2 regions of the Pseudobacillus badius genome follow, and region 2 is predicted to be linked to the other one. Evidence: riboswitches for the same ligand, from Rfam matches in the RefSeq annotation. Region 2 holds a riboswitch; the other holds the start of a gene.

Region 1 (6,083 bases), 290 kb from region 2:
CCCAAGTTTGTGAAGGCGGATATGGCCTATACACCGTCTGCTTACTTTAATAAAAATATTGAGCGCCACATCCGTATGAAGTATCCGAAGCGCATTTTCTACGGGGAGCCGCAATTAGAGGTTGATGATCAAGGAAAGCCGCACTATATCCGGACATATGGCGAATTTGTTTCAGCGCGCAACGGATTTAAAGCGCAAGGAATAGTGTCAGTTAATCCGAAAACGGGGGCAACGAAAGCGTATGCGCTCTCTGAGATTCCAGATTTTATTGATGGAGCGATTTCACCTGAAACAGTGAGTCTTCAAAACAGTTATTACGGAAATTATATTCATGGATTTTGGAACAGCAAATTCGGCAAGTCAGACGTAAAGCTTCCTTCTGATGAAGGAACAGAGGCCAACGTCAGTCCGGTTTTTAATGAGAAGGGTGAAATGTATTACTTCACTGATTTTACAAGCCCAAAAGAAGGGGTGGATTCCATGCTGGGGTACTCGCTGACCAATGCCAGAACGGGAAAAGCCACTTATTACACAGGGAACCTGGAAGAGTCGTATATGGACTCACAAGGAGCGCTGCAAATTATCGAAAAGAAATTTATTGAGAAGAAATGGAAAGGGCAAATGCCGATTCTGTATAATTTTTATGGGGAAGCCAGCTGGCTAACACCCGTACTGGATAGCAACGGCTTTTTGCAAAATTACTTTATTGTGTCTGCTGCTAATCCGGAAATTTCGGTATCAGGAACAACGCCAAATGAGGCGTTAAGGCAATATAAAACAGCGCTGCAAAGAGGCGGGGGCACAGTTGACGGCAGCTCGAAAGCCGAAGAGAAGAAAGTCAGCGGAAAGGTATTAAGGGTGTACAAAGAGAAATCCGGCGACTTTACGCTTGTTTCCTTCTTATTAGAGAACCGCCAGAGCTATGTTGTTTCTTCTGAAAACGCTCCTGTTGCGATCTACTTGCAGGAAGGCGATCAGGTAAGCGTGACCTATTTAGAGACTGGAGAACAATTCTTGCCTGTTAAAGAGCTGAAGGTTAAAGGGTTATAATAAACCATTGAAACAATAACTAACAGTGTGAAAAAGCCGGGCCGACTCGAAAAGTCATGTTTCATCAGCTTGCGGGTCAGCTCCGGCTTCTTGCTGCGGACTGACTTAATTTATAAGGATCACGGCACGGGAAGGTGAACTATTCACCTTCCTGTTTGTCGATCACTGCCTCTATTTGACGAACCAGATGATTTTCTGGTACAAGCTGGTCGAGAGCGATCTGATCTATTTGGTCCTGTTGGATGGGATGGTGTTTCGAACGCTTCTTCCTCACCTCAATCGTTTTGTACGGCTGTCCTGCTTCTATAGCCTTTCTTGATTGAAATGGAAGGCGCGCAGACTCCAGCGGGATTAGCGGGACAGGGGAGACCCCGCAGGCGCTTTGGCGCTGAGGAGGCTCACCGCCCGCCCCGCGGAAAGCGAAGCGTCCTGGAATGGAGAGCAACAGCCCCATCTACAAGAAAATTAAAAAGCCTGTAGATACAATTCAATTTTCATTGAGTTTGTCTACAGGCTGGAAGATGAACTATTCACCTTCTTTTTTAGTTGTTCCCTGAGCTGGCAGGATGGGCAAAACAGTAGAATACTTGATTTCCCTTAATGATAAATTTGTTTGGATTCTAGATATCCCCAGCTTATTTAACCTTCTGATGAAAACGTCTAATTCCTTTCTATCTCTGATAGCCGCTTTTAAAAGATAGTCATGTTCCCCTGTTAAGCAATGGCATTCCAGTATTTCCGGCATGGATTTTAAGGCATGTTCTAAGTCCTCTAATTGCTTTTCCTGATGCAGATTCGTACTGATTAAGATGTAGCAAAGCAGATCAAAATTCAGCTTTTCTTGATTTAATATTGCAACCTGTGCATCGATAAACCCTTCATTCTCCAGCCGCTTGATTCGCATATGTGTGGCTGGCGGTGAAAGACGAATGCGCCTGGCTATTTCAGCATTGCTTAAACTGGCGTTTCTTTGAAGGATATCTAATAGTTGAAGGTCAATATCATCTAAAGCTTTTTGCTCGTAAAATGGCATGTTATCGGCCCCTTTTGTTTATTCAAAAAAATGCCCTTATTTTTCCCTCGGAATGAACATTATTTTGTAAATATCGTTCATGACCTTACATTGTTTTAAATTATTTGTATCAATAGTTTTTTTATTTTGCAAATGAGTTCAAGGTGTTAACATTATTATAACATTACTTGTATTTAGCATAAAAGTGTTTAACAAAGGAGTTCTATGAGACATGAAAGATAGAAAAGGTTTTTATGTTTTTTTAATGCTTTTAACAAGCTTTCTATGGGGCGGGAATTTTGTAGTAAGCAAATCACTAGTTTCTCATGCTTCACCGTTAACCTTGACGAGCTTAAGATGGTTGATTGCTATTGTTTTGCTTTTACCGATGGTGTGGCGAACAGAAAGAAGAATCCTCCCTCCGCGCAAGGCTATTTTGCCCTTGGTTTTAATGGGAATCACAGGAGTGGTCCTATTTAATATTTTTCAATTTTTAGCACTAGAGCGAACTGCTTCCAATAACGTTGCTTTAATTTCTACATTAATTCCGATTGCGATTGCTGTTTGTTCCTTTATTTTTCTGAAAGAAAGAATGAATGCACTTCAAGTTTCCTCAATGATTCTTTCGCTTTTTGGTGTCCTTCTTGTCCTTTCTAACGGAAATATCAGCCTAATCTTTTCGCTGCAGTTTAATGCGGGGGATTTGTGGATGATAGGGGCGATCAGTGTATGGGGCTTGTATTCTATTCTCAGCAGGTGGGCAATGAAGGAGACCTCATCGCTGATGGCTACTCTGTATTCGGGGGTTTTCGGGCTGCTGATCCTGCTGCCGTTTAATGTGTTTGATTTTGCTATATCCAGCATAGATCAGTCTTTTATTGTGTCTATTCTATATACAGGTGTTGTATCTACCGTAATTTGTATGGTGCTCTGGAATAGTTGCACCCAGAAATTAGGTGCTACAGCAGCGGGTGTTTTCTTAAATTTTAATCCGATATTTACAGTGATTTTATCCTTTTTATTTTTGGGAGAACAACTTTCCGTCATACAAAGTATAGGCGGCTGTCTAGTCGTTGCAGGATGCATTGCTTTCCATCATTTTCAATCGAAAACACCTTTTGTCAGTATAGCCGCAGTGGAGGCAAAATAGCTTTTGGGAATATATTTTTAACGAAACTGCTAGCGGGATGCATCATAATTTGCATTTCTACTCTAGATGCAAATATTTAAACTAGAGAAACGACCATTTAAAAAGGGACAAAAATTGTCCCTTTTTAAATGGATAAATTGGAAGCCTGCTTACTTCTCGCAAGCAATGCCGTCTTTGTCTCTATCAAGCTTCGAATTGGCTTTGTAAAGCTCTGCTGAGACAGTTGGAGCAAATTTAGTTTTGCCGCCTTTATTTTGTACCTTAGCGTCTTTTGCTACGCCGCCTTTATAGGTCTTGTTTAACTCCGTACAGTTTTTATAAGCCTTTGCAGCTGCATCAGCGGACGAAGGGGAGACAGCTGAAACTCCTAACAGTAAAGATGAGGATAGCACAATTGCAGTAATACGTTTCACGATCAATCAGCTCCTTTAAGTGATTTTTTTAGCCTTATAAACAATGAAAAAAGATTTGGGTAAAAATACCGGTGAAATCATATTGGTATATGTAAAAAGTATAGGTATTTTCCTATATTATCTAATATATAAACTCAAAATTCTATATTTATTATTCGACACTTAATGACAATAGACCTAAAATGAACGATTTAAAAAGGCCTATACGATTATTTGGGCAGTTCCTATTTTATTTGCAGGAGATTCAATCAATAGACGGTTTTTTAGTTATTGACAAAACCTTTAACTGCTAGTACTATTAAAATTAAAAATTATTCAAAAATAATTATGGGTATCAAAAAATTTAATATACAGCGAGCTATAATTGCTATGGATCACACTATAGCAGGAGCAGCTTCTGGAGAGACCGCGGAAATTCCGCGGCGCCGAAGGGTTCACAATCTCAGGCAAAAGGACAGAAGAGTATTGGAATATTTATTTGTTGTGCTGACAATAGTTAGTAGGGCAAATATTATTTGTTATACTTATGACCATGAGATTGGATGTCCTCCAATCTCTTTTTTTTATGGGTCTTGATTTATTGCTCATTATTTCACATTCATTGGTTCGCAGACTTCAAGGAGGAGTTACAGGTGGCACAACAAGAATTAAAGAGGGATCTATCCAATCGGCATGTTCAACTCATTGCCATTGGCGGCACGATCGGTACAGGATTATTTTTAGGATCCGGCAAAGCGATACAAATGGCTGGTCCCTCTATCATCTTTGCTTATTTAATTATGGGTATGGCTCTTTTCTTTGTTATGAGGGCACTAGGGGAACTCCTGCTATCGAATGCAGGCTATCAATCCTTAACAGACATTGCCGAGGATTACCTTGGACCATGGGCATCATTTGTAACAGGGTGGACCTACTGGTTTTGTTGGATTATGACCGCTATGGCTGACGTGATTGCCGTTGGTGTATATGTACAATATTGGTTCCATATTCCGCAATGGATTCCTGCCGTGATTTGCTTGCTCATTTTATTAGGGCTTAATCTGTTGACGGTCAAGCTTTTCGGAGAATTGGAGTTTTGGTTTGCTTTAATAAAGGTTATTACTATTCTCGCGTTAATTGCCATTGGAGTCATTTTGCTGATGGCGGGATTTAAGACAGATTCAGGAGCGGTTACGATTCAGAATCTTTGGGAGCATGGAGGGTTGTTTCCAAATGGGATTTCAGGCTTCTTGCTTTCCTTTCAAATGGTCGTATTTGCCTACGTCGGTGTGGAGCTGGTAGGTGTGTCGGCAGCAGAAACATCGAACCCGCAAAAAAACATCCCTTCAGCCATTAATAAAATTCCTTTAAGAATTTTATTTTTCTACGTTGGTGCCTTAATTGTTCTTTTGTGCATCAACCCATGGACAGAACTAAATGCAGCAGAAAGTCCGTTTGTAAAAACATTTAGTTTAATCGGAATTCCGATTGCTGCAGGAATTATTAATTTTGTCGTATTAACTTCAGCCGCTTCCGCTTGTAACAGCGGCATGTTTTCAACTAGCCGGATTTTATATAATTTAAGCAACAGCGATCAGGGGCCAGCCGGTTTTGCAAAGCTGAACAAAAATCACGTACCGCGCAACGCGTTGTTCGTATCGACGCTCGTCATATCAGCGGGGGCTCTCTTGAGTAAACTTATACCGGAACAAGCCTTTGGGATCGTGACGACTATTAGCGCTCTTTGCTTTATTTGGGTGTGGAGCATTATTCTTATTTGCCATTTAAAATATAAGAAAACCCGTCCGCAATTACAGGCAAAGTCAACATTCAAAGCGCCATTCACACCGTTTGTTAATTATGCTGTTCTGACGCTCTTTGCTGCGGTTCTTGTGATTATGCTGGTTTCTGAAGAGACGCGTCCATCCTTATTGCTCACTCCTTTATGGTTTATTCTCTTGTTTATTTTGTACGGAAACAGAAGAAAAAAGGAGAAAAAAGAAGAAGTATAAAGATGGAGCAGCGATGGATGCGCGCCGGAACTCCGCTATGCTAAAAAAAGATGTATGCCGGCTATGTTATTCAGACACAAGGGCAACTTCAAGAAAGCTGTATGTTGGATTTCAAGCAGGTAAATAAGGCTTGTTAAGAAATAAATGGTTTACACTCCCTCGAATAGAGGCAAGCACGCGGCTTTTAAAAATGAATACACTAGTATTGACAAAGCCGGGCTTTTTCGTAAATACAGGGAGGGAGAAGGGCATGCACTATTTTGTAAATAGAGAATCTGCTTATATGATACCAGCTTACACGGTTCCCAATTACTTTTATATCGCGCCAGAACATGCTTATTCGGGCCGGCAAATGGGCAGCTCGCCATTAGTCCTTAATCAAAATAGCCGGCGAAAGGAATGTGTGACGCAAAGAGAAGTTGAATTGATGAGAAATGAGCGTAGCCTTTGGGAGGAGCATGTTGCCT
Region 2 (6,083 bases):
AACGCCGTATAATGGCGGATAATATCAAGTTCAGACACTTCCGGCAGTTCCGGCTCCTCCTCTCGCACATACCCATCCGGCAAAAGAGATGATATATCTGCTTCCGGCACATCCAGTTCGGGCAAGCTGTAGCCTACACGGCCCGGCTGCGATAGTTCAAAAATAAGCGCCTGGTCTTTGTTATTCATGGCTATCCCCCAATTCTTTTGCAAAAAGTTCAATTTCTTCTTTCGTGCGCAGTTCTGTAACGGCGACAAGCATACAATTATCAAGACCACTGTAAGAAAGCCCAAGATCATAGCCGCCAATGATGCCTTTTTCAAGCAGCTTGTTATTTACTTCTTTTACCGGCTTGCTTAAGCGGACAACAAATTCATTAAACACCGGTCCGTCAAATACAATGTCCAAGCCGTTTTGCTTGAGTGTTTCCCGGGCGAAGGATGTTTTTTGCAAATTTTGCACAGCCATTTCACGAACGCCTTTTTTTCCTAAAGCCGTCATGGCCACGCTGGCTGCCAGCGCATTGAGCGCTTGGTTAGAACAAATGTTGGAAGTTGCTTTATCCCGGCGAATATGCTGTTCGCGCGCCTGCAATGTCAGTACAAAGCCGCGCTGCCCTTCATCATCGTGCGTCTGGCCAACGAGCCGTCCCGGCACTTTGCGCATCAGTTTTTTCGTTACTGCAAAATAGCCGCAGTGCGGGCCGCCAAATTGGGCTGGAATACCGAATGGCTGAGCATCGCCGACAACGATGTCTGCTCCAAACTTTCCTGGAGGTGTCAACACACCAAGCGCCAGCGGATTGGAAGAAACGACAAACATCGCTTTTTTCCCGTGAGCTGCTTTTTCAACTTCGGCCAGTGATTCAACCGCTCCAAAAAAGTTCGGATATTGAACAATGACCGCTGCTGTATCATCATCGACCAATTCGTTTAATTGGCTGATGTCTGTTACGCCTTCTTTATGCGGAACGACCACGACTTCAATGTTTTGCCCCTTCGCATACATACACAACACGTCACGCGACTCGGGATGAACGGTTTCTGAGACGAGCACTTTTTTTCTTTTTGTCTGCCCCGCGCTTAGCATGGCCGCCTCTGCTAATGCCGTGCCTCCGTCATACATCGAAGAATTGGCGACATCCATGCCTGTCAATTCACAAATCATTGTTTGGAATTCAAAGATAGCCTGCAGCTCTCCTTGGGAGATTTCCGGCTGGTACGGCGTATACGCCGTGTAAAATTCCGAGCGGGAAATAACATGATCCACAATGGATGGGGTGTAATGGTCATACACACCTGCTCCCAAAAAAGAGGCGTATTGCTTAGCATTCATATTTTTCGCGGCCATAGCGCTCAATTCTTTTTTCAGCGCCGGCTCAGCTTTAGCTTCCTTAATATCATATAACCCTTGAAAGCGCACTTTCTCCGGAATGTCCGCGAATAATTCATCGATGCTCTGGACACCTACTGCTGCAAGCATTTCCTTTTTATCCGTCTCTGTCATCGGCAAGTAACGATGCTTCATACTATTCCCTTCCCTCTTCTCTTATTTTGAGCGTTTATAAAATGGCGGCTTTACAGTTTTAGCTGCAAGCTTTTTGCCGCGAATCTCTACGGACAGCTCCTGATCCGGCACAGCCCATTCAGCCTTCACCAAGGCAAGGCCAATGTTTTTCTTTAATGTTGGCGATTGTGTACCTGTTGTAATATGTCCAACTAATTCTTCACCTGAAAAAACAGGATAGCCATGGCGCGGAATGCCACGGTCGATCATCTCCAGGCCAATGAGCTTCCGCTGCGGGCCATGTTCTTTCTGCTCCTTTAGCACTTCCGAGCCGATAAAATCACCTTTGTTCAGCTTCACAGCAAAACCTAAGCCAGATTCAATAGGGGAAATATCTTCCGCCAATTCCTGTCCATATAATGCCAGATTCGCTTCAAAGCGCAACGTATCCCGTGCGCCAAGGCCGCAAGGAAGGAGACCTTCTTCCTTGCCTGCTTCTAAAAGGTCTTTCCATAGCTTAGGAGCCTCTTCACTCCGGCTATAAATTTCAAAACCATCCTCCCCCGTGTAGCCGGTGCGTGACACAAGGGCAGCTACACCATTCACCTGCACATGCTGACGGAATTTGAACGGCTTGATCTCAGCTAAATTCACATCTGCAACCAGCTTTTGCAAAATCTCTTCTGCTGCCGGTCCTTGAATGGCAAGCTGCGCCCAGTCTGTTGATACATTTTCAATATGGACGTTCTCTGTTTGATGCTCCTTTAGCCAAGCAAAGTCTTTATCTGTATTAGCGGCATTGACAACGAGCAAATAATCTTGCTCAGCCAGCATATAAACAAGCAAATCATCCACCGAGCCGCCTCTTTCATTACACATAATCGTATAGATTGCCTGATTGGGCTGCAGCTTTGACAAATCATTTGTCATCACTTTTTGCAGGAAAGACAGCGATTCCTTTCCTTTCACGATGATCTCTCCCATGTGGGAAACATCAAACAAGCCTGCTCTTGTACGAACCGCCTCATGTTCTTCCTTAATGCTCGAAAACTGAACAGGCAGCTCCCAGCCGCCAAAATCAATCGTTTTTGCTCCATGCAGCTGATACAGCTCAAATAGCGGCGTACGCTTTAATTCTCCCATTTTCTTGCCCCTTTCCTTGTCATTCTGATGGTTCAATTTGTTATTTTTCCATAAAAAAAGACAGAGAACAGCTTATACAAGTTGTTCTCTGTCCTTGAACCTGAAAGTTTAACCTGACGACCAGGCTGTCTTCTTTGGTGGTTTCCTCGGGAAACACTCTCCAGAGCCGCGTCCAGCAAGAGTTCTTTTGCCTGAGAGATTCACAAAAATTTGCTTGCTCCTTCGGCGCTGTATATACAGTCTCTCCCCTTACCTTCATTCGCTATATTTAATTGAGAAATGGGCATACTATGAACATATGATTAGCAAAAATCAATAATGTTCGTTTTTTTACAAAATGACACAATATTTTGTTCACTTACATCCTACCATTAAAGTTATGGTTTCGGCAACCTATTTTATAAAGGAGTTTTTCACATGAATGTAGATATTTATTTTGATCACGCCTGGGAAGAAGAATTAGAAAAAAGAATTGAACAGGACGGACCTTGGGGAAATTGGCCGCTTTTTCAATCGACTGTAAATATGGAAACACGAATGATGGTGCCGAATTTCGAAGGATTGTTAGCTCCTGGCTTTTTACCGGAGCTTAATCCTCTGCCGCATCAGCTTGAGGCAGCCAAGAGAGTCGTGGAAGAAATGAATGGAAAAGCAATTTTGGCCGACGAGGTTGGTCTTGGAAAAACAATTGAGGCCGGACTGGTATTAAAAGAATACTTGATCCGGGGCCTTGTCAAAAAAGTTTTAATCTTAACCCCTGCTTCTCTCGTTTCTCAATGGGCGAGTGAACTGGCTACCAAGTTTTATATTCCCGCTGTCGCCCAGAAAAAATTTTATGCTTGGGATCAGCACGACATTGTAATTTCTTCGATCGATACAGCAAAACGCAGCCCGCATAAAGAAAAAATTTACGAACAAGAATATGATTTAGTCATCATCGATGAAGCTCATAAATTAAAAAATCATAAAACTAAAAACTATCAGTTCGTTCGCCATTTAAAAAAGAAATTCTGCCTGCTTTTAACCGCGACTCCGATTCAGAATCGCTTGGATGAAATGTTTCATCTTGTTTCATTGCTAAAACCCGGCCACCTCGGAAACGAAGGACAGTTCACGGAGCGCTTTAAAAAAGGGGACCGCCAAGTGCAAAACCACCATCATTTAATCAAGCTGATGAATAAAGTCATGATTCGCAACCGCCGCCAGGATACCGGAGTGAAGTGGACAGAAAGAAAAGTAGAGTCAGTAAAAGTAGCGTTCACTGAGGAAGAGCGCTCGCTCTATCAGGCTCTCGAATCCTTTGTTCGCAGCCAGCCCGACGAGGTGCGTTCTTCTTTCTCCTTGCTCACGCTGCAGCGGGAAGCGTGCAGCAGCAAAGAAGCTGTTTTTTTCACGCTGAAAAACATGGCCCAAAAACTATATGGCAGCCAGTTGGAGTTTCCTCAGAGCTTTCAAGACGTTTTAACGCATATACAAGCGATCTCGCGCAATTCAAAAGCAGAGAAGGCGCTGGAACTTATTCAAACGATTAACGATAAAGTGATTATCTTCACTGAATACCGGGCTACACAGCTTTACCTGCAATGGTTTCTTAAACAAAACGGCATCTCTTCCGTTCCGTTTCGCGGCGGATTTAAGCGCGGGAAGAAAGATTGGATGAAACAGCTTTTTGAAAAGCATGCCCAAGTGTTAATTGCCACGGAAGCGGGCGGTGAAGGACTCAACTTGCAATTTTGCCATCACGTCATTAACTTTGATCTTCCATGGAACCCTATGCGCCTTGAGCAGCGAATCGGCCGTGTTCACCGATTTGGACAAACAAAAGACGTGCGAATTTATAATTTCAGCATTGCAGACACGATTGAAGATCGGATTTTGCAGCTTCTTTATGAAAAAATCCATTTATTCGAACAGGCTGTCGGCCAGCTGGATGCCATTTTAGAGAGAATGGATATTCCAAATATGCAAGAACACCTTACAGATATTTTCCAGCATTCAAGAACTGAAGGCGAGCTTCGGGTAAAAATGAAGAACCTTGAAGCAGTCATGGAACTAGCGAATGAATGGCAGGAAGAGGAGGATACATCGCATGAAAAACGAAATTCATCTATTTCTTGAAAATTATTTCAAAGCGGCAGAATGCACCTTTTTAGAATCTACAGAAGGCTCTCTTAGCGTTAAGCTGACACCCGAAATTGATAAAGAGCTGATGAACAGGCCCTTTTACTGGCATTATGCAGAAAAAACCGGCATGAAAGGCGAGCCGCTTTCCTTAACGCTTATAACAGATCCGACCAAAGCTCCTGGAGAGATTGAAGGGGAAAGCATTCATTTCGGCACTCCCCGGCTGCATCAAATCTTTCAGTCGGCCAAAGGGCATACAGGATTTATCCGGCTTTACGAACAAAGGAAATCAGGCAGCCGCCAGCCGCTTCATCCCTGGCTGCTCGTCAACATAAAGGTGTCTTATGAAGCAAACCATAAAAAAGATATCTTCTATTCACTCGGCCTCAGCTTAATTCACGGCGCGATTCAGGAAGAATTTATGAATGTGCTCAACCGGAAGCTGCTCGTATCAAAAATCCCGGATTTTTCGTTTACGATTACCCCTTTAATTAAGCCTAAAAGCGGGGTGAAACGGCTTCAGCGTTTTTTAATATCCCGGCTCGAACAAGAAAACCATGACTGGGCGGTAAAAGCTCGAAAAGAATGGGAAGAGGATCTTTTGCTGCTTGATTATTTTTATGAAGAAGAGGAAAAACCAGAAGCTTATTTTATTGAAAAAGCAGCCCTGGAGAAGCAGTATGCCCCCAAGATTCATGTCAGTATTATCAATGGAGGCATTGTTTATCTGCATTCTTGAATAAACGATAGGGGAAAAAAGATGGTTCACTCACAAAGCAAACAAAAAAGGCGCCAGCCCTCATCTTTTATGAAAGAGCTGGCGCAGCGCCCAAGGAAGCAGCCCGAACCACCGGAAAGAAAAGCCAGGGCGCTCTGCCTGTCTTTGGCGGCGTTTTTCTTTCCTTATCTGCTTCGGTTCATCGAAATAACCAAGAAATGCCTCCATAAAATATTTGATATACTCGTTCATGTCCACCGCCTCCTGCAGTCGGTGTCATTTTCTCCAACTTTCTTTCACTTTAAACGCATCTTATTCGATCCACTTAATAATTTGGCGTTCCGTCAAATGGTACACTACTTTCGTTGTGAAGAGAGTTTCCGGCTTATTGGTCTTTAAATGAATCACAACCGCTTCTTCCCCCTCATTCGGGGCAGCCGCATAAATAACCTCTCCCCGATCTGTCCGATAACTGCCCGAGACAGCCTCTCTACCTTCTAAAAGAGGAAGAATTTCTTGCAGAGCCATTAACTCGATCACTTTCGTTTCATAATAATCTGTTAACAGCAAAGCGGTTTGCTGCTTGCTCACA

What was found. A riboswitch is a leader RNA that binds a small molecule or an ion and turns the genes downstream of it on or off. The one in region 2 is predicted to bind glycine.
Region 1: another riboswitch for glycine. It lies ahead of B1A98_RS03265 (amino acid permease); the one in region 2 lies ahead of gcvT (glycine cleavage system aminomethyltransferase GcvT).

Annotation. Positions count from the first base shown of each region.
Region 1 is NZ_MWMM01000002.1:56,086-62,168, reverse strand. It holds gene B1A98_RS03285 (MFS transporter) at 1-1,050, shown strand, start outside; gene B1A98_RS20325 (hypothetical protein) at 1,190-1,495, opposite strand; gene B1A98_RS03280 (Lrp/AsnC family transcriptional regulator) at 1,577-2,083, opposite strand; gene B1A98_RS03275 (DMT family transporter) at 2,295-3,212, shown strand; gene B1A98_RS03270 (excalibur calcium-binding domain-containing protein) at 3,362-3,625, opposite strand; glycine riboswitch at 4,013-4,093, shown strand; gene B1A98_RS03265 (amino acid permease) at 4,258-5,616, shown strand; gene B1A98_RS03260 (hypothetical protein) at 6,044-6,083, shown strand, end outside.
Region 2 is NZ_MWMM01000002.1:348,193-354,275, forward strand. It holds gene gcvPB (aminomethyl-transferring glycine dehydrogenase subunit GcvPB) at 1-188, opposite strand, end outside; gene gcvPA (aminomethyl-transferring glycine dehydrogenase subunit GcvPA) at 181-1,527, opposite strand; gene gcvT (glycine cleavage system aminomethyltransferase GcvT) at 1,549-2,649, opposite strand; glycine riboswitch at 2,736-2,815, opposite strand; glycine riboswitch at 2,819-2,908, opposite strand; gene B1A98_RS04845 (DEAD/DEAH box helicase) at 3,067-4,767, shown strand; gene B1A98_RS04850 (YqhG family protein) at 4,739-5,512, shown strand; gene B1A98_RS04855 (YqzE family protein) at 5,573-5,743, opposite strand; gene B1A98_RS04860 (hypothetical protein) at 5,804-6,083, opposite strand, start outside.